One region of the Streptomyces sp. NPDC048411 genome, then DNA from elsewhere that is predicted to be linked to it. Evidence: riboswitches for the same ligand, from Rfam matches in the RefSeq annotation. Region 1 holds a riboswitch; the other holds the start of a gene.
What was found. A riboswitch is a leader RNA that binds a small molecule or an ion and turns the genes downstream of it on or off. The one in region 1 is predicted to bind S-adenosylmethionine.
Positions count from the first base shown of each region.

Region 2: another riboswitch for S-adenosylmethionine. It lies ahead of thrC (threonine synthase); the one in region 1 lies ahead of AB0915_RS29690 (aminotransferase class V-fold PLP-dependent enzyme).

Region 1 is NZ_JBEZKL010000113.1:6,336-23,581, forward strand. It holds gene erpA (iron-sulfur cluster insertion protein ErpA) at 1-132, shown strand, start outside; gene AB0915_RS29620 (hypothetical protein) at 346-1,794, opposite strand; gene AB0915_RS29625 (hypothetical protein) at 1,934-2,131, opposite strand; gene AB0915_RS29630 (carbohydrate kinase family protein) at 2,291-3,265, shown strand; gene AB0915_RS29635 (aminotransferase class V-fold PLP-dependent enzyme) at 3,276-4,658, opposite strand; gene coxB (cytochrome c oxidase subunit II) at 4,984-5,946, shown strand; gene ctaD (cytochrome c oxidase subunit I) at 5,943-7,679, shown strand; gene AB0915_RS29650 (cytochrome c oxidase subunit 4) at 7,676-8,074, shown strand; gene AB0915_RS29655 (Ig-like domain-containing protein) at 8,202-9,458, shown strand; gene AB0915_RS29660 (hypothetical protein) at 9,534-9,935, opposite strand; gene AB0915_RS29665 (heme-copper oxidase subunit III) at 10,123-10,743, shown strand; gene AB0915_RS29670 (c-type cytochrome) at 10,806-11,615, shown strand; gene AB0915_RS29675 (Rieske 2Fe-2S domain-containing protein) at 11,612-12,664, shown strand; gene AB0915_RS29680 (ubiquinol-cytochrome c reductase cytochrome b subunit) at 12,661-14,286, shown strand; gene trpD (anthranilate phosphoribosyltransferase) at 14,410-15,474, shown strand; SAM riboswitch class IV at 15,559-15,676, shown strand; gene AB0915_RS29690 (aminotransferase class V-fold PLP-dependent enzyme) at 15,848-17,246, shown strand, end outside.
Region 2 is NZ_JBEZKL010000243.1:2-5,112, reverse strand. It holds gene thrC (threonine synthase) at 1-1,172, opposite strand, end outside; SAM riboswitch class I at 1,190-1,316, opposite strand; gene AB0915_RS38055 (glucosyl-3-phosphoglycerate synthase) at 1,469-2,419, shown strand; gene AB0915_RS38050 (trehalose-6-phosphate synthase) at 2,474-3,871, shown strand; gene otsB (trehalose-phosphatase) at 3,975-4,853, opposite strand.

The DNA of each region.
Region 1 (17,246 bases):
ACCGACCGGATGAGCGCTCCGTACCTGGGTGGTGCCTCCATCGACTTCGTCGACACCATCGAGAAGCAGGGCTTCACGATCGACAACCCGAACGCCACGGGCTCCTGCGCCTGCGGCGACTCCTTCAGCTAAGTCGCGAAGGCGGTATCGGGCAGCAGTGCCTGACGAAGGCGGCGGCCCCCGGATTCCGGGGACCGCCGCCTTCAGTCATGTCGGGCGTCGATCACCCGACTGCCACCGACGTCACGTGCCCAGTATCGGGACGACCCTCCGCCTTGCGATCGCACGCACCAGACGCAGCCTGGCCCGCCCTACGGGCGGACGACGCTACTTTCGACACACGCCCTAGCCGCGCGGCACCGTGCCGCCCGCCGCGTCGAGCACCTTCCGGTCACCCAGCGGGGCGTCCAGCGTCACCGTCCGCGTCAACTCCTTGGCGATCATGATGCAGACCTTCTTCGGGTCCGGGGTCGACTCGGTGATCGTCACCCGTACCGCGTCCGCGCTCTCGGTCGCGCTGGCCGCGTACGTACTGCACACCCCGCCCCAGAACGTCACCCTCAGCGTCCGGCCGTCCGCGGTGTACGAGGTCAGCTGATGCGTGGACCGGGACGCGTCCCCCGTGCCCGGATCCGGCCTCGGGTCCTTGGAAGGCTTCGCCAGCGAGTCCGGGTCCACCGCGACCTGCGCCACCGTCTTGCCCGTCCCGCCAGCTGCCGGCCGCACCGAGAAGAGCCACGACGGTACGAGCGTCTGCTCGCCGTCCACGTACCGCATCGCAAGGCTGAAAACCGCCTTGTCGACCGTCACGGTCGTCGTCTCCCGCTCTGCTCCCGTCCGTGTCCCGCACCTGACAGCCGACGACTTCGGTTCGCCCTCCTCCAGCGGTACGGAGGTGGCGCACCCGCCGACGTCGCTCCGCGAAGCGGCCGAGCGGCCGGCCTTGTTCAGCTGCTTCAGCGCATCGTCCGCGCTGATCACCGGATACTCCGCGCCTTTCTCCAGGCTCTTCAACTGCCCGCTGCCGCCGACTACTTGACCGTCCGGCCCTACCTGGATCCCGGTCGCCCAGCCGTACGTGGGCAGCCCGCCCACCACTGGGTTCGCGTTCACTACCCTTACCGAGCCCATGAGTTGGGACGCGTCGAGGGCGGCACCGTCCTGGCCCGCCGCCTTCAGCACGGGCACGGCGGCGGCCTTGGCGGCGTTCTCGCTCACCGGCGATTCCGTGCCGCCCGGCGCCACGTCCTTGCCCGCACACGCCGTCGTGCTGCGGCAGTTGTCCGTTCCGCCGGAGCCGAAGCGGGCGAAGGACCAGGTGCCCGGCGCCTGCTTGTTCACACGCAGGACCGGACCCGAGCCGTCCCCGTCGGACCCCACCTTCCAGGCCGCGCCCTCGGCCCGCGGGGTGCCCTCCAGGCCCAGAACCTTCGCCAGCCGGGTCACCTCCGCCGCGGAGACCGTGCCCTTCGCGCGGTGGACGGCGGCCTTGGCCGGGCCGTCGGGCAGCTTGCCGGACGGGCGGTAGACCACGCCGTCACCGCTGGGGTCGGGCTCGCCCGGGGCGATACCCTCCTGGGGTGCCGTCGGGCTTGACGCACCCTCGTCGAGCGCGAGCAGGGGAGGCGTGCGGTCACTGCTGCCCGCGCGGCTGCTGCTGCCGCCGTCCGCGGCAGCCCAGTACGCGCTGCCGCCCCCGGCGAGCAGCACCGCTGCCGCCACCGAGGCCACGGCCAGCGGCGACCGCCGCCGCCGGGGGGCAGTCACGTCGTTGTCGGGTCGCTCGGTGCTCACCGGATCGCTCCTTCGACTGCGTTGCCGTCACTATGACCGTCGCACGGCCATCGCCTGTCCCGCGAGTGCGGACAGGGGTGGGACGGAGCAGGAGGGCACCCGGTTCCCCGAGGGCGCCGGAAGTGAGCGGTTGCGGCCGTCAGTCGCCGTACTCGGACATCGCGTCGATCAGCCGTGCGGACGCGTCCGGAACGGTGACACCATGAATCAGGGACGGCGCGACAGGGGCGGGGGCGGCCTTGGCGGGTACGACCCAGTGCGGAGCCATCCGTGCGCAGTCACCGCGCAGCTCGGCCAGGCTGATCTCGGACTCACGCGGGGCGATGTTGTTCGGCATGTCCGCACCGTAGGCACCGCAGGCCTCAGGATAAAAGACCTACTATCGGGTAGTTTTTCCCCTTCAGGGCGAGTACGGCGAACGGGTAGCGTGAACTGTCACGCCGTCCCGGGAACGCAGACACCCGTTCCCCCCGACCCCTGCAGGAGCAGTCTTCCCGTGCGCATCGCAGTCACTGGCTCCATCGCCACCGATCACCTCATGACCTTCCCCGGCCGTTTCGCCGACCAGCTGGTCGCCGATCAGCTGCACACGGTCTCGCTCTCCTTCCTGGTCGACAACCTCGATGTGCGCCGGGGCGGTGTCGCCGCCAACATCTGCTTCGGCATGGGCCTGCTCGGTACCGACCCGATCCTGGTCGGCGCCGCGGGCTCCGACTTCGACGAGTACCGTGCCTGGCTCGACCGGCACGGCGTCGACACCGGTTCGGTGCGGATCTCCGAGGTCCTGCACACCGCCCGTTTCGTCTGCACGACGGACGCCGACCACAACCAGATCGGCTCCTTCTACACGGGCGCGATGAGCGAGGCCCGGCTGATCGAGCTGAAGGCCGTCGCCGACCGCGTCGGCGGTCTCGACCTCGTCTCGATCGGCGCCGACGACCCGGAGGCGATGCTCCGCCACACCGAGGAGTGCCGCTCCCGGGGCATCGCGTTCGCCGCCGACTTCTCGCAGCAGATCGCGCGGATGGACGGCGACGAGATCCGGATCCTCCTCGACGGGGCCATGTACCTCTTCTCCAACGAGTACGAGAAGGGGCTCATCGAGTCCAAGACCGGCTGGACCGACGAGGAGATCCTCGGCAAGGTCGGCTACCGCGTCACCACGCTCGGAGCCCGCGGCGTCCGGATCGAGCAGGCCGGTCAGGAGACCATCGAGGTCGGCTGCCCGGAGGAGGAGACGAAGGCGGACCCGACCGGTGTCGGTGACGCCTTCCGCGCCGGTTTCCTCTCAGGCCTCGCCTGGGGCGTCAGCCTGGAGCGCGCAGCGCAGGTCGGCTGCATGCTCGCCACGCTGGTCATCGAGACGGTCGGCACCCAGGAATACACCCTGCGCCGCACCCACTTCATGGACCGCTTCACCAAGGCGTACGGTCACGACGCCGCCGCAGAGGTCCGCGCCCACCTGCGCTGATCCGGGCAGGCTACGAAAGCCGGCGGACCACATAGGCCGAGCCCCGGTCCGCCGGCTCCTCACCGACGTACTCCTGCTCCCGCATCTCGCACCACGCGGGGATGTCCAGCCGCGCAGCCTCGTCGTCGGAGAGCACGGTCACCGTCCCGCCCACCGGCACCTCTCCGATCACCTTTGCGAGTTCGATCACCGGGATCGGGCACCGCTTCCCCAGCGAGTCGACCACCAGGGACGCGGCCGTCGCGGGGGAGGGGGCGGGGGGGACAGGTGCGCCCAGCCTCTCCCGTACCCCTGCCACCACCCCCGGCAGCACCCGGAGGAAGCGGTCGACGTCCTCCTCCGTGGTGCCGGCCGGCAGGGACACCCGGACGTTGCCCTCCGACAGCACTCCCATCGCCTTCAGCACATGGCTCGGCGTGAGCGTGCTGCTCGTGCAGGACGAACCGGACGACACGGAAAATCCCTCACGGTCCAGTTCGTGGAGGAGTGTCTCCCCGTCGACATAGAGACAGGAGAAGGTCACCAGGTGCGGCAGCCGCCGCACCGGATCGCCGACCACCTCCACATCGGGCACGACCGAGCCCACTGTGGCTCGAATCCGGTCCACCAGCGCCCGCAGCCGTACGGACTCCGCCGCTGCCTCGGCCCGGACGGCCCGCAACGACGCCGCCGCCGCCACGACGGCCGGGATGTTCTCGAACCCGGCGGCCCGCCCCGACTCCCGTTCGTCCGCCGCGCCCTGGGGCGCGAACCGGACTCCCTTGCGTACGGCGAGCAGCCCCACCCCCGAGGGCCCGCCCCACTTGTGGGCACTGGCCGCCAGCAGCGACCAGCCGCCCGGCACCGGGCCCCAGCCCAGCGACTGCGCGGCGTCCACCAGCAGCGGTACGCCCGCCGCCCGGCAGGCCTCCGCGACCTCGGCCACCGGCTGCTCCGTACCGACCTCGTGGTTGGCGGACTGCAGGCAGGCCAACGCGGTGTCCTCGCGCAGGGCCTCCCCGTACGCCGCCGCGCTCACCGCCCCCGCCCGGCCCACCGGCACCTCGGTGAACATCCCGCCCTGAGCCTCATGGGCGGCGGCCGAATGGAGCACCGACGAGTGTTCGACCGCCGAGACCACCAGATGGCGGCCGACACGCCGACGCCCGGCGAGGGCTCCGGAAATTCCTGAGTGCACCGCCCGGGTTCCCGACGAGGTGAAGGCCAGCTCGTCCGGGCGGCATCCCACCGCCTCCGCGGCGGCCTCCCGGGCCGCGTCCAGCAGCAGCCGGGCCCGCCGCCCCTCCCGGTAGAGGCGGGCCGGGTCGGCCCAGCCCTCGTCCAGTGCGGCAAGCAGCGCCTGGCGGGCTACGGGGTGCAGAGGTGCGGAGGATGCGGCATCGAAGTAGGGCACATGTCCACGCTAGTGCCCCTCCCGGCAAGCTCTGCCCCGTCGGGCAAACACTGCCGGTCACGGAACTGGCTCGCGCCTGCCGCCGCCTCCGCACGGGCCGCTCACGCAGTCAGGGGAGGGCCCGTCAGATGGCGGCCGGAGGCCCGGATTCCACCCCTTCGGGGTGTCGGGCGGCGCGTTGGGCACCCTCCCCGCGCGACCCCAAATGGCGTCCAGTAGGGTTTGGTCCGCATAAACATCCAAACCCCTGCCCGCGTCAGGGCGGCGACCGACCAGACAGACGGCCGCGCCGAACACGCGGGCGAGACTCTCGGGAAGGCGCTACGTGAGTCCCAACGGCTCCGACCGCTCGTCGCGGCGCCCGATGCGGCGGAAGCTGCCGCAGGTGCTGACTGCGGGCCTGATCCTGGCGACCGCCACCGGTTGCACATACAAGGACTTTCCCCGCCTTGGTATGCCCACGCCGGTAACGGAAGAGGCACCACGGATCCTTTCCCTCTGGCAGGGCTCGTGGGCGGCAGCGCTCGCCACGGGTGTGCTGGTCTGGGGCCTGATCCTGTGGAGTGTCATCTTCCACCGGCGCAGCCGCACCAAGGTGGAGGTACCTCCGCAGACCCGGTACAACATGCCCATCGAGGCGCTGTACACCGTGGTCCCTCTCATCATCGTCTCGGTGTTGTTCTACTTCACCGCGCGCGACGAATCGAAGCTCCTCACGCTCTCCCCGAAGCCCGCCCACACCGTCAACGTGGTCGGCTTCCAGTGGAGCTGGGGCTTCAACTACATCGAGAACGTGGACGGCTTGGCCTCCACGGGCCGAGAGATCCCCAAGGAGCTCGACGCCATCCCCGACCGGCTCCGGAAGGACTTCCCCGAGGGTGCGGAAGGCGTCTACGACGTCGGCATCCCGGGAACCCGGAACCCGCAGAACGGCAACCCGGGTCCGACCCTGTGGCTGCCGAAGGGCGAGAAGGTCCGCTTCGTGCTGACTTCGCGTGACGTCATCCACTCCTTCTGGGTGGTGCCGTTCCTCATGAAGCAGGACGTCATTCCGGGCCACACCAACTCCTTCGAGGTGACTCCCAACCAGGAGGGCACCTTCAAGGGCAAGTGCGCCGAGCTCTGCGGCGTCGACCACTCCCGGATGCTCTTCAACGTCAAGGTCGTCTCCCCGGAGCGCTACCAGGCGCACCTCAAGGAGCTGGCCAAGAAGGGCCAGACGGGCTACGTGCCGGCCGGTATCGAGCAGACGAAGCCGGCCAGGAATGCGGAGACGAACAAACTGTGAGCATCCTCAATGAACCTCAGGGTGCCGCGGCAGCAGACGACTCGTACGAGGACGAGCTGCCGGCCCGCCTGAAGCAGCCGGGAAACGTCGTCGTCAAGTGGTTGACCACCACTGACCACAAGACGATCGGCACGATGTACCTGGTCACGTCGTTCGCGTTCTTCTGCATCGGCGGTCTGCTGGCGCTCTTCATGCGCGCCGAGCTGGCCCGTCCCGGCACGCAGATCATGTCGAACGAGCAGTTCAACCAGGCGTTCACGATGCACGGCACGATCATGCTGCTGATGTTCGCGACGCCGCTGTTCGCCGGGTTCGCGAACTGGATCATGCCGCTGCAGATCGGCGCGCCCGACGTGGCGTTCCCGCGGCTGAACATGTTTGCGTACTGGCTGTACCTCTTCGGCTCGATCATCGCGGTGGCCGGCTTCCTCACCCCGCAGGGTGCGGCGGACTTCGGCTGGTTCGCCTACTCCCCGCTCTCGGACGCCGTCCGTTCGCCGGGTGTCGGCGCCGACATGTGGATCATGGGTCTGGCCTTCTCCGGCTTCGGCACGATCCTCGGTTCGGTCAACTTCATCACCACGATCATCTGCATGCGTGCACCCGGCATGACGATGTTCCGGATGCCGATCTTCGTGTGGAACGTCCTGCTGACCGGTGTGCTGGTCCTGCTGGCCTTCCCGGTGCTCGCCGCCGCGCTCTTCGCGCTGGAGGCGGACCGCAAGTTCGGTGCGCATGTGTTCGACGCGGCCAATGGCGGCGCGCTGCTCTGGCAACACCTCTTCTGGTTCTTCGGCCATCCAGAGGTGTACATCATCGCCTTGCCATTCTTCGGAATCATCTCCGAAGTGATCCCGGTGTTCAGCCGGAAGCCGATGTTCGGCTACATCGGCCTGGTCAGCGCCACGATCGCCATCGCGGGCCTGTCCGTGACCGTGTGGGCTCACCACATGTACGTCACCGGCGGTGTGCTGTTGCCGTTCTTCTCGTTCATGACGTTCCTCATCGCGGTACCGACCGGTGTGAAGTTCTTCAACTGGATCGGCACGATGTGGAAGGGATCGCTGTCCTTCGAGACACCGATGCTCTGGGCCGTCGGCTTCCTGGTCACCTTTACCTTCGGTGGTCTGACCGGCGTCATCCTGGCCTCGCCGCCGATGGACTTCCACGTCTCGGACTCGTACTTCGTCGTCGCGCACTTCCACTACGTCATCTTCGGCACCGTGGTCTTCGCGATGTTCTCCGGATTCCACTTCTGGTGGCCGAAGTTCACCGGCAAGATGCTGGACGAGCGGCTCGGCAAGATCACGTTCTGGACGCTGTTCGTGGGCTTCCACGGCACGTTCCTGGTGCAGCACTGGCTCGGCGCGGAGGGTATGCCGCGTCGTTACGCGGACTACCTCGCCGCCGACGGCTTCACCCTGCTGAACACGATCTCGACGATCTCCTCGTTCCTCCTCGGACTGTCGATGCTGCCGTTCTTCTACAACGTGTGGAAGACCGCCAAGTACGGCAAGAAGATCGAGGTCGACGACCCGTGGGGCTACGGCCGTTCGCTGGAGTGGGCAACCTCCTGCCCGCCGCCGCGGCACAACTTCCTCACCCTGCCGCGGATCCGCTCCGAATCCCCGGCGTTCGACCTGCACCACCCGGAGATCTCGGCGCTCGAACAGCTGGAGCACCACTTCGAGGCTGACAAGGCCCTCGCTGGTGGCAAGGAGGCCGGCAAGTGAAGATCCAGGGCAAGATGTTCCTCTGGCTGAGCGTCTTCATCCTCGCCATGGCAATCACCTATGGCGTGTGGTCGAAGGAGCCGGCCGGTACCACCGCGCTGGTCCTGGGCTTCGGTCTGAGCGTCATGATCGGCTTCTACCTGGCCTTCACGGCGCAGCGCGTCGACGCGATGGCTCAGGACAACAAGGAAGCCGATGTCGCGGACGAGGCCGGCGAGGTGGGGTTCTTCTCCCCGCACAGCTGGCAGCCGCTGTCACTGGCCATCGGTGGCTCCCTGGCCTTCCTGGGAATCATCTTCGGATGGTGGCTGCTCTACTTCTCGGCCCCGATCGTCATGATCGGTCTGTTCGGCTGGGTCTTCGAGTACTACCGCGGTGAGAACCGCACCCAGTGACACCGCTCCACCGGTGACACAGCTCCACCTGACGGGGGGCCCGCACTTCTCCTCCACGAGAAGTGCGGGCCCCCCGTTTGCAGTCACCCGACGCGCTGAAACTGATGAATCTTCTTAGCGTGGGTTCATGAACCTCACGCCGCGCTTCCGGCCCGTAGCGAGCTGCACACTGCTGGTCGTGACCCTGGTTGCAGGGGCGACCGCCTGTGGTGGGCCCGATGGTCATCCGCTGTCCGCGCAGCCGTACGACGCGGCGGACGAGATCTCCTTCAACACCCCGGAGGGTGGCAAGAAGGCTGATCCCGACAAGCCCCTCGAAGTCACCGTCACGGGTGACGACGGCCGGATCACGGACGTGACGGCCGTGGACACGGCCGGACACCATCTCGCGGGTGAACTCGCCGCCGACGGGAGCCGCTGGCACTCCACCGCCCCGCTCGCCGCGGGCACCCGATACACCGTCAAGGTCAGCGTCGAGAACGGCGACGGCGCCCCGGGCGCCCGTACGCTCGCTTTCGAGACGGCCTCGGCGAAGAAGTTCCTGAAGGTCGCCTTCGGCCCGCAGGCAGGCACCTACGGCGTCGGACAGCCCATTACGGCGGTACTCAGCGCTCCGGTCAGGGACAAGGCCGCCAGGGCCACCGTGGAACGCTCCCTGAAGGTCCGGTCCACGCCCTCCGTGCCGGGTTCCTGGTACTGGGTCGACGACAAGACCCTGCACTACCGCCCGCAGGAGTACTGGCCCGCCAGGGCCACCATCGAGGCCACCAGCACCTTGGCGGGCATCAAGGTCACCAAGACGCTGTACGGGGCTCCCGCGAAGGCGTTGAAGATCACTACCGGCGACCGCATAGAGGCCATCACCGACGCCTCCACGCACTCCATGACGGTCAAGCGCAACGGACGAGTGATCAAGACCATTCCGGTGACCACCGGCAGGCCCGGCTTCGCCACCCGCAACGGCATCAAGGTCGTGCTGAGCAAGGAGTACTCCGTACGCATGCGCGGGGAGACGATCGGCATCGCGGCAGGCTCATCCGACTCGTACGACCTGCAGGTCTACTACGCGACCCGCGTCACCTGGAGCGGCGAATACGTGCACGCGGCCCCCTGGTCCGTCGGCTCACAGGGGCTCGCGAACGTCAGCCACGGCTGCACGGGCATGAGCACCAGTGAGGCCGCGTGGTTCTTCAACACCGTGCGCGAGGGGGACATCGTCAAGGTCGTCGGCAGCCAGGGTGCGACGATGACACCGTTCGACAACGGCTACGGCGACTGGAACCTGTCCTGGGCCAACTGGCAGAAGGGCAGCGCCCTGCAGAACAGCACCACGCCGGACCGCTCGGACACGATCCAGGCGGCGCGCCTGCGCCCCGAGGTCTGACCGGCCAGGGGAGTGCGCTGCCCCTCGGTGGGACATGGAGAGCCGCGGGTGCCGCCGCGGCGGCACCAGGGCCGGTCAGGCGTCCGCGCAGAGCCTGTTGCGCAGCAGGGCGGCCAGGGCGTCCGCGAACTCGACCGGCTCGACCGGAAGGGTCACCGCGGCGTCCGCACGGCTCCAGGTGGCCAGCCAGGCGTCCTGAGGGCGCCCGATCAGCAAGAGCACCGGCGGACAGCGGAAGACCTCGTCCTTGATCTGCCGGCAGACGCCCATGCCGCCCGCCGGGGCCGTCTCGCCGTCCAGCACGCACACGTCGATGCCACCGCTCTCCAGAGCGGTCAGGACGGCGGGCAGGGTGGCGCACTCCACGAACTCCAGCGGTGGCACGTCCGCCGCAGGCCTGCGACCGGCGGCCAGCCTCACCTGCTCACGGGTGTTGGCATCGTCGCTGTAGACCAGGACCGTGGCGGTCGGCTGCATTGTTCCTCCGTGACATCTGTGTCTTCGGGGCTCTCGGGGCATGAACCGATGCGCGGATCGTACTCCGGCGGACAGCCTGTCAGCACCGGTAATGACGCGGATTCGATGGGCCGTTCGGGGAGGACACACCCTGCTGACACACCGAACGGCACCCCCCGGAGTGAGGGCGGGATAAGCGACCGACATAATGTCGGTCGTGGCGACAGCAACGACAGTAGAAACCGGGCACGCGCACCCGTCGGTCAATCGACCGAACCTCACCAGCGTCGGAACCATCATCTGGTTGAGTTCCGAGCTGATGTTCTTCGCGGCCCTCTTCGCGATGTACTTCACCCTGCGATCGGTGATGGGTCCCGACCACTGGAAGGAAATGGCTTCGGCCCTGAACTTCCCGTTCTCGGCGACGAACACCACGATCCTGGTGCTCTCCTCCCTCACCTGCCAGCTCGGCGTCTTTGCCGCGGAGCGGGGCGATGTGAAGAAGCTCCGTGCCTGGTTCGTGATCACTTTCGTGATGGGTGCGATCTTCATCGGAGGCCAGGTCCTGGAGTACACCGAGCTGGTGAAGAAGGACGGCCTCTCGCTGTCCTCCGACCCGTACGGCTCGGTGTTCTACCTGACCACCGGCTTCCACGGTCTGCATGTGACAGGCGGTCTCATCGCCTTCCTGCTCGTTCTGGGCAGGACATACGCAGCCAAGAGGTTCACCCACGAACAGGCGACCGCCGCCATCGTCGTGTCCTATTACTGGCACTTCGTCGATGTCGTGTGGATCGGCCTCTTCGCCACGATCTACATGATCAAGTAACCGGGCTCGAACCCGAACCACATCCAGCATCGACGCAGAAGATCCTGACACCGGGGTAATCCGTGAAAAAGCTCTCCGCACGACGACGCCATCCGTTGGCGGCGGTCGTCGTACTACTCCTCGCGCTGGCGGCCACTGGGGGGCTGTACGCCGCGTTTGCGCCCGCGAGTAAGGCGCAGGCCGACGACACCGCCCAGTCCCTCGCCATTGATGAGGGCAAGAAGCTGTACTCCGTCGGTTGCGCCAGCTGCCACGGAACCGGCGGTCAGGGCACCACCGACGGGCCGAGCCTGGTCGGTGTGGGCTCCGCCGCCGTCGACTTCCAGGTCGGCACCGGCCGTATGCCGGCGCAGCAGCCGGGTGCCCAGGTACCGAAGAAGAAGGTCATCTACACCCAGGCCGAGATCGACCAGCTCGCGGCGTACGTCGCGTCGCTCGGCGCCGGCCCGATCGTGCCGACCAAGGACCAGGTCAACCCTGATGGTGCGGACATCGCCAAGGGTGGCGAGCTGTTCCGTACCAACTGCGCGCAGTGCCACAACTTCACCGGCGAGGGCGGTGCGCTGTCGAAGGGCAAGTACGCGCCCAGCCTTGAGGGCGTGGAACCGAAGCACGTGTACGAGGCCATGCAGACCGGCCCGCAGAACATGCCGTCCTTCCCCGACACGACGATGCCCTCGCAGCAGAAGCGGGACATCATCGCGTACATCAAGACCGTGAACAGCGCCGAGTCCGAGACCCCTGGTGGCCTCAAGCTGGGCGGGCTCGGTCCGGTCAGCGAGGGTCTGTTCGCCTGGATCTTCGGTCTCGGCGCACTGATCGCAGTTGCCGTTTGGGTCGCGGCCCACACCGCTAAGGCCAAGAAGTCATGAGTAGCCAAGAGATTCCAGAAGAGAACCTGCCTGCTGAGCAGGGCACCGCGCACACCGCGGTAGAGGTCGCGGACGACCCGTTCGCAGACCCGGGGCTGCCGGCCCACAGGCCGCGCATCCAGGACATCGACGAACGGGCCGCGAGGCGGTCGGAGCGCACGGTCGCGCTCCTGTTCCTGCTGTCCATGGTGGCGACGGTCGGCTTCATCGCCTCGTACGTCATCTTCCCGGTCGACGAGATCGTGTACATCTGGCCGTTCGGCCACGTGAGCGCGCTCAACTTCTCCCTGGGTCTGACCCTGGGTGTGGCCCTCTTCGCGATCGGAGCGGGCGCCGTCCACTGGGCGCGTACGCTGATGTCCGACGTGGAGGTGGCTGACGACCGCCACGCCATCGCGGCCGAGCCCGAGGTCAAGGCGAAGGTTCTCGCCGACTTCGCGGCCGGCGCCGAGGAGTCCGCGCTCGGCCGGCGCAAGCTGATCCGCAACACCATGTTCGGTGCGCTGGCCCTGGTGCCGCTCTCCGGTGTGATGCTGCTGCGCGACCTCGGTCCGCTGCCGGAGAAGAAGCTCCGCAACACCCTGTGGGCCAAGGGCAAGCAGCTCATCAACATGAACACGATGCTGCCGCTGCGTCCCGAGGACGTCGCCGTCGGTTCGCTGACCTTCGCCATGCCCGAGGGCCTGAACGAGGACGCGGAGGACTTCCAGAACCAGATCGCCAAGGCCGCTCTGATGATCATCCGTATCCAGCCGGAGAACATCAAGGACAAGCGCGAGCGCGAGTGGGCCCACGAGGGCATCGTGGCCTTCTCGAAGATCTGCACCCACGTCGGCTGCCCGATCAGCCTGTACGAGCAGCAGACGCACCACGTGCTCTGCCCGTGCCACCAGTCCACCTTCGACCTCTCCGACGGCGCCCGCGTCATCTTCGGTCCGGCCGGTCACGCCCTTCCGCAGCTGCGGATCGGTGTGAACGCCGAGGGCAACCTCGAAGCGCTCGGTGACTTCGAAGAGCCCGTCGGTCCTGCCTTCTGGGAGCGCGGATGAGTACTGTGACCGACACCAAGCGCAAGGCGCCCGCCGGTGAGCGGGTGGCCGACTGGGCGGACGGCCGGCTCGGGATCTACTCCCTGGCCAAGGCCAACATGCGCAAGATCTTCCCGGACCACTGGTCCTTCATGCTCGGTGAAGTAGCCCTCTACAGCTTCATTATCATCATCCTCACGGGTGTGTATCTGACGCTGTTCTTCCACCCGAGCATGAACGAAGTCGTGTATCACGGCTCGTACGAGCCGATGCAGGGCATCCGGATGTCCGAGGCCTACGCCTCGACGCTGGACATCAGCTTCGACGTCCGCGGTGGTCTCCTGGTCCGCCAGATCCACCACTGGGCCGCGCTGATCTTCCTGGCCGGCATGTTTGTGCACATGATGCGCGTCTTCTTCACGGGTGCGTTCCGCAAGCCGCGTGAGATCAACTGGCTGTTCGGCTTCCTGCTGTTCGTGCTGGGTATGTTCACCGGCTTCACCGGCTACTCGCTCCCGGACGACCTGCTCTCCGGTACGGGTGTCCGCTTCACCCAGGGCGCGATCCTGTCGATGCCGATCGTCGGCACGTACATCTCGATGTTCCTGTTCGGCGGGGAGTTCCCCGGTCACGACTTCGTCGGCCGGTTCTACTCGATCCACATCCTGCTGCTGCCGGGCATCATGCTCGGCCTGCTGGTGGCGCACCTGATCCTGGTCTTCTACCACAAGCACACGCAGTTCGCGGGTCCCGGCCGGACGAACAAGAACGTCGTCGGCATGCCGCTGCTGCCGGTGTACATGGCGAAGGCGGGAGGCTTCTTCTTCCTGGTCTTCGGCATCATCGCCATCATCGCGGGCATCGCCTCGATCAACCCGATCTGGGCCATCGGCCCGTACCGCCCGGACCAGGTGTCCACCGGCGCCCAGCCCGACTGGTACATGGGCTTCGCCGAGGGTCTGATCCGAGTGATGCCTGGCTGGGAGATCAACCTCTGGGGTCACACGCTCGTCCTGGGCGTGTTCATCCCGCTGATGGCCTTCGGACTGGTGCTCGCGATCATCGCGGTCTACCCGTTCGTCGAGTCCTGGATCACCGGGGACAAGCGCGAGCACCACATCCTGGACCGCCCGCGCAACGCCCCGACCCGGACGGCCTTCGGCGTCGCCTGGATCACCGAATACGTCATCGTCTTCATCGGCGGTGGCAACGACCTCTGGGCCACGCACTTCCACCTCTCGCTGAACGCCATCTCGTGGTTCGTCCGGATCTTCATCTTCGTGGGGCCGGTCGTCGCGTTCATCGTGACGAAGCGGATCTGCCTCGGCCTTCAGCGCCGGGACAAGGAGAAGGTGCTGCACGGACGCGAGTCCGGCATCATCAAGCGCCTGCCGCACGGTGAGTTCGTCGAGATCCACGAGCCGCTCGGTCCCGAGCAGCTGCACACGCTCACCGCGCACGAGCAGTACAAGCCGGTCGAGATCGGCCCGACGGTCGACAAGAACGGTGTCGAGCGCAAGGTGCCCGCGATGCAGAAGCTGCGGGCCAAGCTCAGCAAGGGCTACTTCGGCGAGCACAACCAGATCGAAAAGGCCACCGCCGAGGAGTACAAGGAGATCACCAGCGGCCACGGCCACCACTGATCACCTGAACTGATCGCCACAGCGGGAGCCCCGTCCATTCGATGGACGGGGCTCTTCGCTGTCTCTGGGGCTCGATAGGGTGGGGTGCATCCCCTTTTCGGCTGTGGACCCCAGGAGCGGACCATGAACGTTGTGACCCCGGTCGGCGGCGACAGCGTGGCGGCTCGTTCCTGGCCGGGCGTGCTGAACCCGCTGCTGCGTGGCGAGGACCTCACCGCCGACGACACCGCGTGGGCGATGGACAGCATCATGAGCGGCGAGGCGACCGACGTGCAGATCGCCGGTTTCGCCGTCGCCCTGCGGGCCAAGGGCGAGACCGTCGACGAGGTCACCGGACTCGTCCGCGCGATGTACGAGCACGCCACCACGATCCACGTGCCGGGCCGCACGGTCGACATCGTCGGCACCGGCGGCGACCTCGCCAAGACGGTCAACATTTCCACGATGTCCGCGATCGTCGTCGCGGGCACGGGCGCCAAGGTCGTCAAGCACGGCAACCGGGCCTCCTCCTCGGCCAGCGGCGCCTCCGACGTCCTGGAGAAGCTGGGCGTCAACCTGGAGCTGACCCCGCAGCGTGTCGCCGCGGTGGCGGAGGAAGCCGGCATCACCTTCTGCTTCGCCGTGAAGTTCCACCCCGCCCTGCGGTACGCGGCGAGGGCCCGCAAGGAGCTCGGTGCGCAGACCACGTTCAACATCCTCGGGCCGCTCACCAACCCGGCGCAGGTGCGCTCCCAGGCCGTCGGTGTCGCCGATCCGAAGATGGCTCCCATCGTCGCGGGCGTGCTCGCGGCGCGCGGCAACTCCGCGCTCGTCTTCCGCGGCGACGACGGTCTGGACGAGCTGACGACCACGGCGACCTCCCGGGTCTGGGTGGTCCGCGACAAAGAGGTGCGCGAGGAGGCGTTCGACCCGCGCGACGTTGGTCTGCAGATGGTGCCCGTCGAGGCGCTGCGCGGCGCCGACGCGTCGTACAACGCCGATGTGGCCCGCCGGCTGCTGGCCGGCGAGACCGGTCCGGTACGCGAAGCGGTGCTGCTCAACTCGGCGGCGGCGCTGGTGGCGCTGGACCCCGGCGAGGGCACGCTGAACGAGCAGCTCGCCGCCGGAATGGCGAAGGCCGCCGAATCCATCGACTCGGGTGCGGCCCGGGCGGCGCTGGAGCGCTGGGTGGCGGTCAGCAACACCTGACCGTACGGAAACATGGCACAGGGCGCAGTCCAGATCTTGGACTGCGCCTTGCACGTCGGCGCGCGTATGGCAGGATGCTGGTCAGGTCATGAGTGACAGCGACTACGGCCCCGGCCCGCTGTCCGGCAACCCTCCGTCCGTGGCGGGGTGCCCCGGGTGAAGACCAGGCCGTAGGCAGCGAGGTCTGCGGCAAGCGCGGACCCCTCGACATCTCTGAATGTCACCTCCCTGGGGTCCTGGTCCTCAAGGAGCCTCTTGTGAGCAAGCGAATGCGATAGGGCCCAAGGCCCTTCTCCGCACACCCTTTCTTCTTCCTGCGCTGCCGCGTGTCCGCCGGCGCAGTGAATTCGCCTGCCTCTTACGGGAGTTCGCCATGTCTGTCTTCACCGCTGCCGCCGACCAGTCCATTTGTACCCCGCTGCCCGTTCTCGGGCGGGATGTGACCGTTCCTCTGGTGACCGGTGGTGAAGTCACGTATGCCGCCCTCGACTACGCGGCCAGCGCCCCGGCCCTGCAGCGCGTGTGGGACGACGTCGCCGCGTACGCCCCGTACTACGGCAGCGTCCACCGCGGCGCCGGCTACCTCTCGCAGCTCTCCACGGACCTCTTCGAGAACAGCCGCAAGACCGTCGCGGAGTTCCTCGGCTGCCGCCCCGAGGGAGACCAGGTGATCTTCACCCGGTCGACGACCGACTCGCTGAACCTGCTCGCCGCGGTACTCCCCGCCGACTGCCAGGTCTTCGTGTACGAGACCGAGCACCACGCCTCGCTGCTGCCCTGGCGCGACGCCCGCGTCACCTACCTCAACGCCCCGCGCACCCCGGCCGAGGCCGTCGAGACGCTGGAGCGGGCACTCGCCGACCGCGACCCTTCCCCGAGTTCTCAACTCCGTTCGAGCAGGGGAGGTCCCATCGGACCGGCGCTGGTCTGCGTCACCGGCGCCTCCAATGTCACCGGTGAGCTGTGGCCGGTGAAGGAGCTCGCCGCCGCCGCCCACGCGCACGGCGCCCGGATCGTGCTCGACGCCGCGCAGCTCGCCCCGCACCACCCGGTGGACATCGCCGGGCTCGACGTCGACTGGGTCGCCTTCTCCGGACACAAGCTGTACGCGCCGTTCGGCTCCGGTGTCCTCGCGGGCCGCGCCGACTGGCTGCAGGACGCCGAGCCGTACCTCGCCGGTGGCGGCGCCTCGCGGAAGGTCGCCCGGCGCGCCGACGGCGGAGTGGACGTCGAGTGGCATTCGACCGCCGCCCGCCACGAGGCCGGTTCGCCCAACGTCATCGGCGTCCACTCCATCGCCTCCGCCTGCAAGGCGCTCACCGAGGCCGGCTTCGACCGGCTCGTCGCCCGGGAGCAGCAGCTCGTCACCCGGGTCCGCGCAGGCCTCGCCGAGGTCCCCCAGGTCAAGGTGCTGTCGCTGTTCGGTGACGACGCCCCGCGGGTCGGCGTCATCTCCTTCGTGGTGGAGGGCTGGAACAGCTCGCACTTCGCCGCGGCGCTCTCCGCCGAATACGGCATCGGGGTACGCGACGGACTGTTCTGCGCCCACCCGCTGGTCCGCACCCTGCTGGGCGGCGGCCCGCAGGACCCGGGGGAGTGCGGTGCGCCGGAGGCCGAGCCGGGCGAGCTCCCCCAGTCTCGAACGGACTCGACCGGGGGGACCCCCTTGCTGAACGCGATCCGGGTCAGTTTCGGCGCCGGTACGCCGGACGAGCACATCGAGCGCTTCGTCCGCGCGGTCAGGGAACTGGTGAGCAAGGGGGCCCGGTGGA
Region 2 (5,111 bases), on a different contig from region 1:
AGCGTCGGGTCCAGCAGACCCGCCTCGATCAGCTTCCTCGTCACACCGACCGTCACCCCGCCCGCCGTCTCGGCGAAGATGCCCTCGGTGCGGGCCAACAGCTTGATCGCGTCGACGATCTGCTCGTCGTTGACGTCCTCGACCGCGCCGCAGGTGCGGCGGGCGATGTCCAGGACGTACGGACCGTCGGCCGGATTGCCGATCGCCAGGGACTTGGCGATCGTGTTCGGCTTCTGCGGGCGCACGACGTCGTGACCGGCCTTGAAGGCCGTGGAAACCGGGGAACAGCCCTCGGCCTGGGCGCCGAAGATCTTGTACGGCTTGTCCGCGACGAGACCGAGCTTGATCAGCTCCTGAAGACCCTTGTCGATCTTCGTGAGCTGCGAGCCGGACGCGATCGGGATGACGAGCTGGTCGGGCAGCTGCCAGCCGAGCTGCTCACAGATCTCGTACGCGAGCGTCTTGGAACCCTCGCCGTAGTACGGGCGCAGGTTGACGTTGACGAAGCCCCAGCCCTCACCGAGCGGGTCGCCGATGAGCTCCGAACAGAAGCGGTTGACGTCGTCGTAGTTGCCCTCGATGCCGACCAGCTCACCGCCGTACACCGCGGCCATGACGACCTTGCCCTGCTCCAGGTCGTGCGGGATGAACACGCAGGACCGGAAGCCGGCGCGGGCAGCGGCCGCGCCGACCGCACCGGCGAGGTTGCCGGTGGAGGAGCAGGAGAGAGTGGTGAAACCGAAGGCGCGGGCGGCCTCGACGGCGATCGCGACGACGCGGTCCTTGAAGGAGTGCGTCGGGTTGCCGGAGTCGTCCTTGACGTACAGACCGCCGGTGACGCCCAGCTCACGGGCAAGGTTGTCGGCCTTGACCAGCTTGGTGAAGCCGGGGTTGATGTTGGGCTTGTCCGCGACATCGGCGGGGACGGGCAGCAGCGGCGCGTAGCGCCAGATGTTGTCCGGTCCGGCCTCGATGCGCTTCTTCAGCTCGTCCGGGGAGCCGCTCGGCAGGTCGTACGCCACTTCGAGCGGCCCGAAACAGGACGCGCAGGCGAACAGGGGACCGAGCTCGAAACGCTCTCCGCACTCGCGGCAGGAGAGCGCCGCTGCGGGGCCGAGGTCGACGGCGCCGGTGGAAGGATCGGTGCTTACTGAAACAGTCTGCGCAGCCATGCTGGCGAGGCCCTTTCTCCTCATCTTCCTCGCGGCGCATTTCGCCACGAGACGGAATTGGCACCTTCCCCACCTGACCTCGCGGTCGGCGGGAGGGTTGCCGGGACTTCAACGGGCCGTTCCCTCAGTCCCTCTGGATGAGCGCTATGGCACTGGATCACCGACCCAGGCATTTATTGGCGGAGGACCCCGACATGCGAGGGTCATCCGCGTTGTTCAAGACTGTAACCGAAGCCCCGGACGGTTGAGGCAGTCGTCCGAACCGCGAGATGGATCACATACAGGGAGTATCGACCGTGCTGGAAGAGGTCGAACGCTGGCTGGCCGGGCGTTCCTGGTCGGCAGCCGACCGCCCGCTGGACCGGCTCGTCGCCGCCAAGAGCCGGGATCCGCTGCGCGGGAGCGTGAGCGTGGTGCTGCCCGCCCTGAACGAGGAGGCGACGGTCGGCGCCATCGTCGAGACGATCCGGGTCGAGCTGATGGAGAAGGTGCCGCTGGTCGACGAGCTGCTGGTGATCGACTCCGGCTCGACGGACGGCACGGCGGAAGTCGCCCGGAAGGCGGGCGCCCGGGTGGTGCACCGCGACGCGATACTCCCGCGCATACCCGCGCTCCCCGGCAAGGGCGAGGTCCTGTGGCGCTCGCTCCTGGTCACCAGCGGTGAGATCGTCTGCTTCATAGACGCCGACCTGAGGGACTTCTCCGCGGAGTTCGTCTCCGGAATCGTCGGTCCGCTGCTCACCGACCCCGAGGTGCAGTTCGTCAAGGCGATGTACGACCGCCCCCTGGGCGACGCCGCAGGTCAGGGCGGTCGCGTCACGGAACTGGTGGCCCGCCCGCTGCTCAATCTGCACTGGCCGCAGCTGGCCGGCTTCGTCCAGCCGCTCGGCGGCGAGTACGCGGTGCGGCGCTCACTGCTGGAGCGGCTGCCGTTCCCCGTCGGTTACGGAGTGGAACTCGGCCTCCTGGTGGACGCCCTGCACACCGTCGGACTGGACGCGCTGGCACAGGTCGACGTGGGGGTGCGCAGACACCGCCACCAGGACGGCCAGGCGCTGGGGCGGATGGCTGCGGCGATCTATCGCACCGCTCAACTCCGGCTTTCCCGCAGCCACTTGGTACGTCCGGCCCTGACCCAGTTCGAGCGGGGCGAGGACGGCTTCGTACCGCGCACCCATCCGGTGGACACGGAGGAGCGGCCCCCGATGTGCGAGATCACGGAGTATGTTTCGCGGCGCGCGGCCTGACGTGGCCTGACTTCGCACGTTTGGGCGGTTCGCGATCGGGCTAGATTCCGCAACATGGTCTCCGAGCACGAAGCCCAGTCCGCTGCCCAGGTCCTCGTTGCGTCCAACCGCGGCCCGGTGTCGTACACCCTGGCCACCGACGGATCGCTCGACGCCAGGCGCGGCGGCGGCGGGCTCGTCTCCGGGCTGAGCGCCGTCAAGGACAAACTGTGGGTGTGTGCCGCACTCGGTGACGGGGACCGGGAGGCGGTCCGGCGCGGGGTCGCCGAGCAGGGCGTACGGATGCTCGACATCGACGCGGCCGTCCACGCGGACGCGTACAACGGCATCGCGAACTCGGTGCTCTGGTTCGTCCACCACATGCTGTACCAGACGCCGCTGGAACCGGTCTTCGACGCGGAGTTCCGGCGGCAGTGGGCGTCGTTCGAGACATACAACCGGGCCTTCGCCGAGGCCCTCGCCCAGGAGGCGGGCGAGGGCGCGGCGGTGCTGGTGCAGGACTACCACCTGGCACTGGTCCCCGGCATGCTCCGCGAGCTCCGCCCCGACCTTCGGATCGGCCACTTCTCGCACACCCCGTGGGCGCCCGTCGACTATTTCCGCCTGCTTCCCGACGACATCGCCGAGCAGCTGCTGCGCGGCATCCTGGGCGCGGACCGGGCGGCCTTCCTGACCTGGCGCTGGGCGGACGCGTTCATCGGCTGCTGCACGGAGATCCTGGGCGGCACCGGCCGGACCAGGATCGGGGTGCACGGGCTCGGCGCGGACGCGGACTTCCTGCGCCGGCGCGCGCACGAGAAGGACGTGGACGAACGGATGGCGGCGCTGCGGGAGCAGGTGGGCGGCACCGGCCGGAAGACGATCGTGCGGGTGGACCGGACGGAACTCTCCAAGAACATCGTGCGTGGCCTGTTCGCCTACCGGGAGCTGCTCAACACACGTCCGGAGTGGCGCGAACGGGTGGTTCATTTGGCGTTCGCGTATCCGTCGCGGCAGGACCTGGCGGTGTACAGGGAGTACACCGCGGAGGTGCAGCGGGTCGCGGAGGAGATCAACTCGACGTACGGGACCGCCGACTGGACCCCGGTCCTGCTCCATGTGCACGACGACTTCGCACGCTCGCTGGGGGCGTACCGGCTGGCCGACGTGGCGCTCGTCAACCCGATCCGCGACGGCATGAACCTGGTCGCCAAAGAGGTCCCGGTCGTCTCCGACCACGGCTGCGCGCTGGTGCTGTCGCGGGAGGCGGGGGCGTACGAGGAGCTGGGCGGCGACGCGGTCGTGGTGAACCCGTACGACGTGTCCGCGACGGCGGCGGCGCTGCACGAGGCTTTGACGATGGCGGACGACGAACGGGCCGCGCGAACGGAGCGGCTGGCCGCGGCGGCGGTGGCGCTGCCGCCGCAGCAGTGGTTCCTGGACCAGCTGGACGCGCTGCGGCGGGAGGCTTGAGAGCGCACCCGTCCCGCGATTGCGGACACGGCGTGGCTGCCGGGCTTCGCTTGCGCTGCGTGGCCGGGATGAGGGCCCGCACCGGGCTTCCGGGACAGAACACCTAGAGCTGTCGCGCCAGGGCTGCCAGGAAGTCGACGACGGCTCCCGGGCCGTTCAGCAGCAGATCGGCCCGCTCGGCCAGTTCGGGCACTTCCGCGCTGCCGCTGCAGACAAGCAGGCCCGGGATGCCGTCGGGGCCCTCGGTGCGGAGCTTCTCCACGGCGGCGTACGCGGCGAGGTCGCCCAGGTCGTCACCCGCGTACAGAACGGACTCGGCGTCCAACTCCCGTACGTACTGTGCGAGCGCCACGCCCTTGTCCATGCCCGGCGGGCGCAACTCCAGGACCAGGCGGCCCGGTTCGACGATCAGCCCGTGCCGGGCGGCGAGCGCACCGAGCGGGCCGCGCAGCGCGTCGAACGCGGCCTGCGGGTCGGTGGCGCGGCGGGTGTGGACGGCGAGTGCCCGGCCCTTCTCCTCGATCCAGGTACCGCGCCAGGTGTCGAACCGTTCGAGCAGGACGGGGAGTTCGGCGCGGACCGCGGCGACGCCCGGGTGCGGGGCGGGGGCGTGGACGGTGCCGGAGACGGCGTCCCAGCGTTCGGCGCCGTAGTGGCCGAGAACGACGAGGTGGTCGAGGCCGGGGACCCCGGCGAAGCCGCCGTGCCGGACCGCGACGTCGGCCGGACGGCCGGTGATCACGGCGACGGAGGCGACCTTCGGCGCGAGCGCGGCCAGGGCCGGGACGGTGCCGGGGTGGGCGCGGGCCTGTTCCGGGTCCGGGACGATCTCGGCGAGAGTGCCGTCGAAATCGAGCGCGACGACGGCACGGTCCGGGCGCGCGAGGATCGCGGCCAAGGCTTCTCGGCCGGGTGGGGTGGTGGGGGTCGGGAGCTCGGACGGGATCTCGCTCGGCGCGGGTACGTGCGGATTGCTGCCCATGGGTCGAGCCTATCGGCGTACCGCCAGGCACAGCATGGGGCGACGTGGCATACCGGCGGTGTCCGAGCGTGACGGCTGAGCCAGGGCGTGTTTCGAAAGTCCCGCCGGCCTGGCGACGCCTGGCACGCACGCTCCTCATGGGGCAAACATTGCCGGTCACGGCACTAGTAGGGCTTTGTTAGGTCCTGTGGTGTGGTTCTGGTGTCGGTGCGGATTGGCCGCATATCGAGCAGGCGCCGGTCCAGGTGGCCAGGAGGG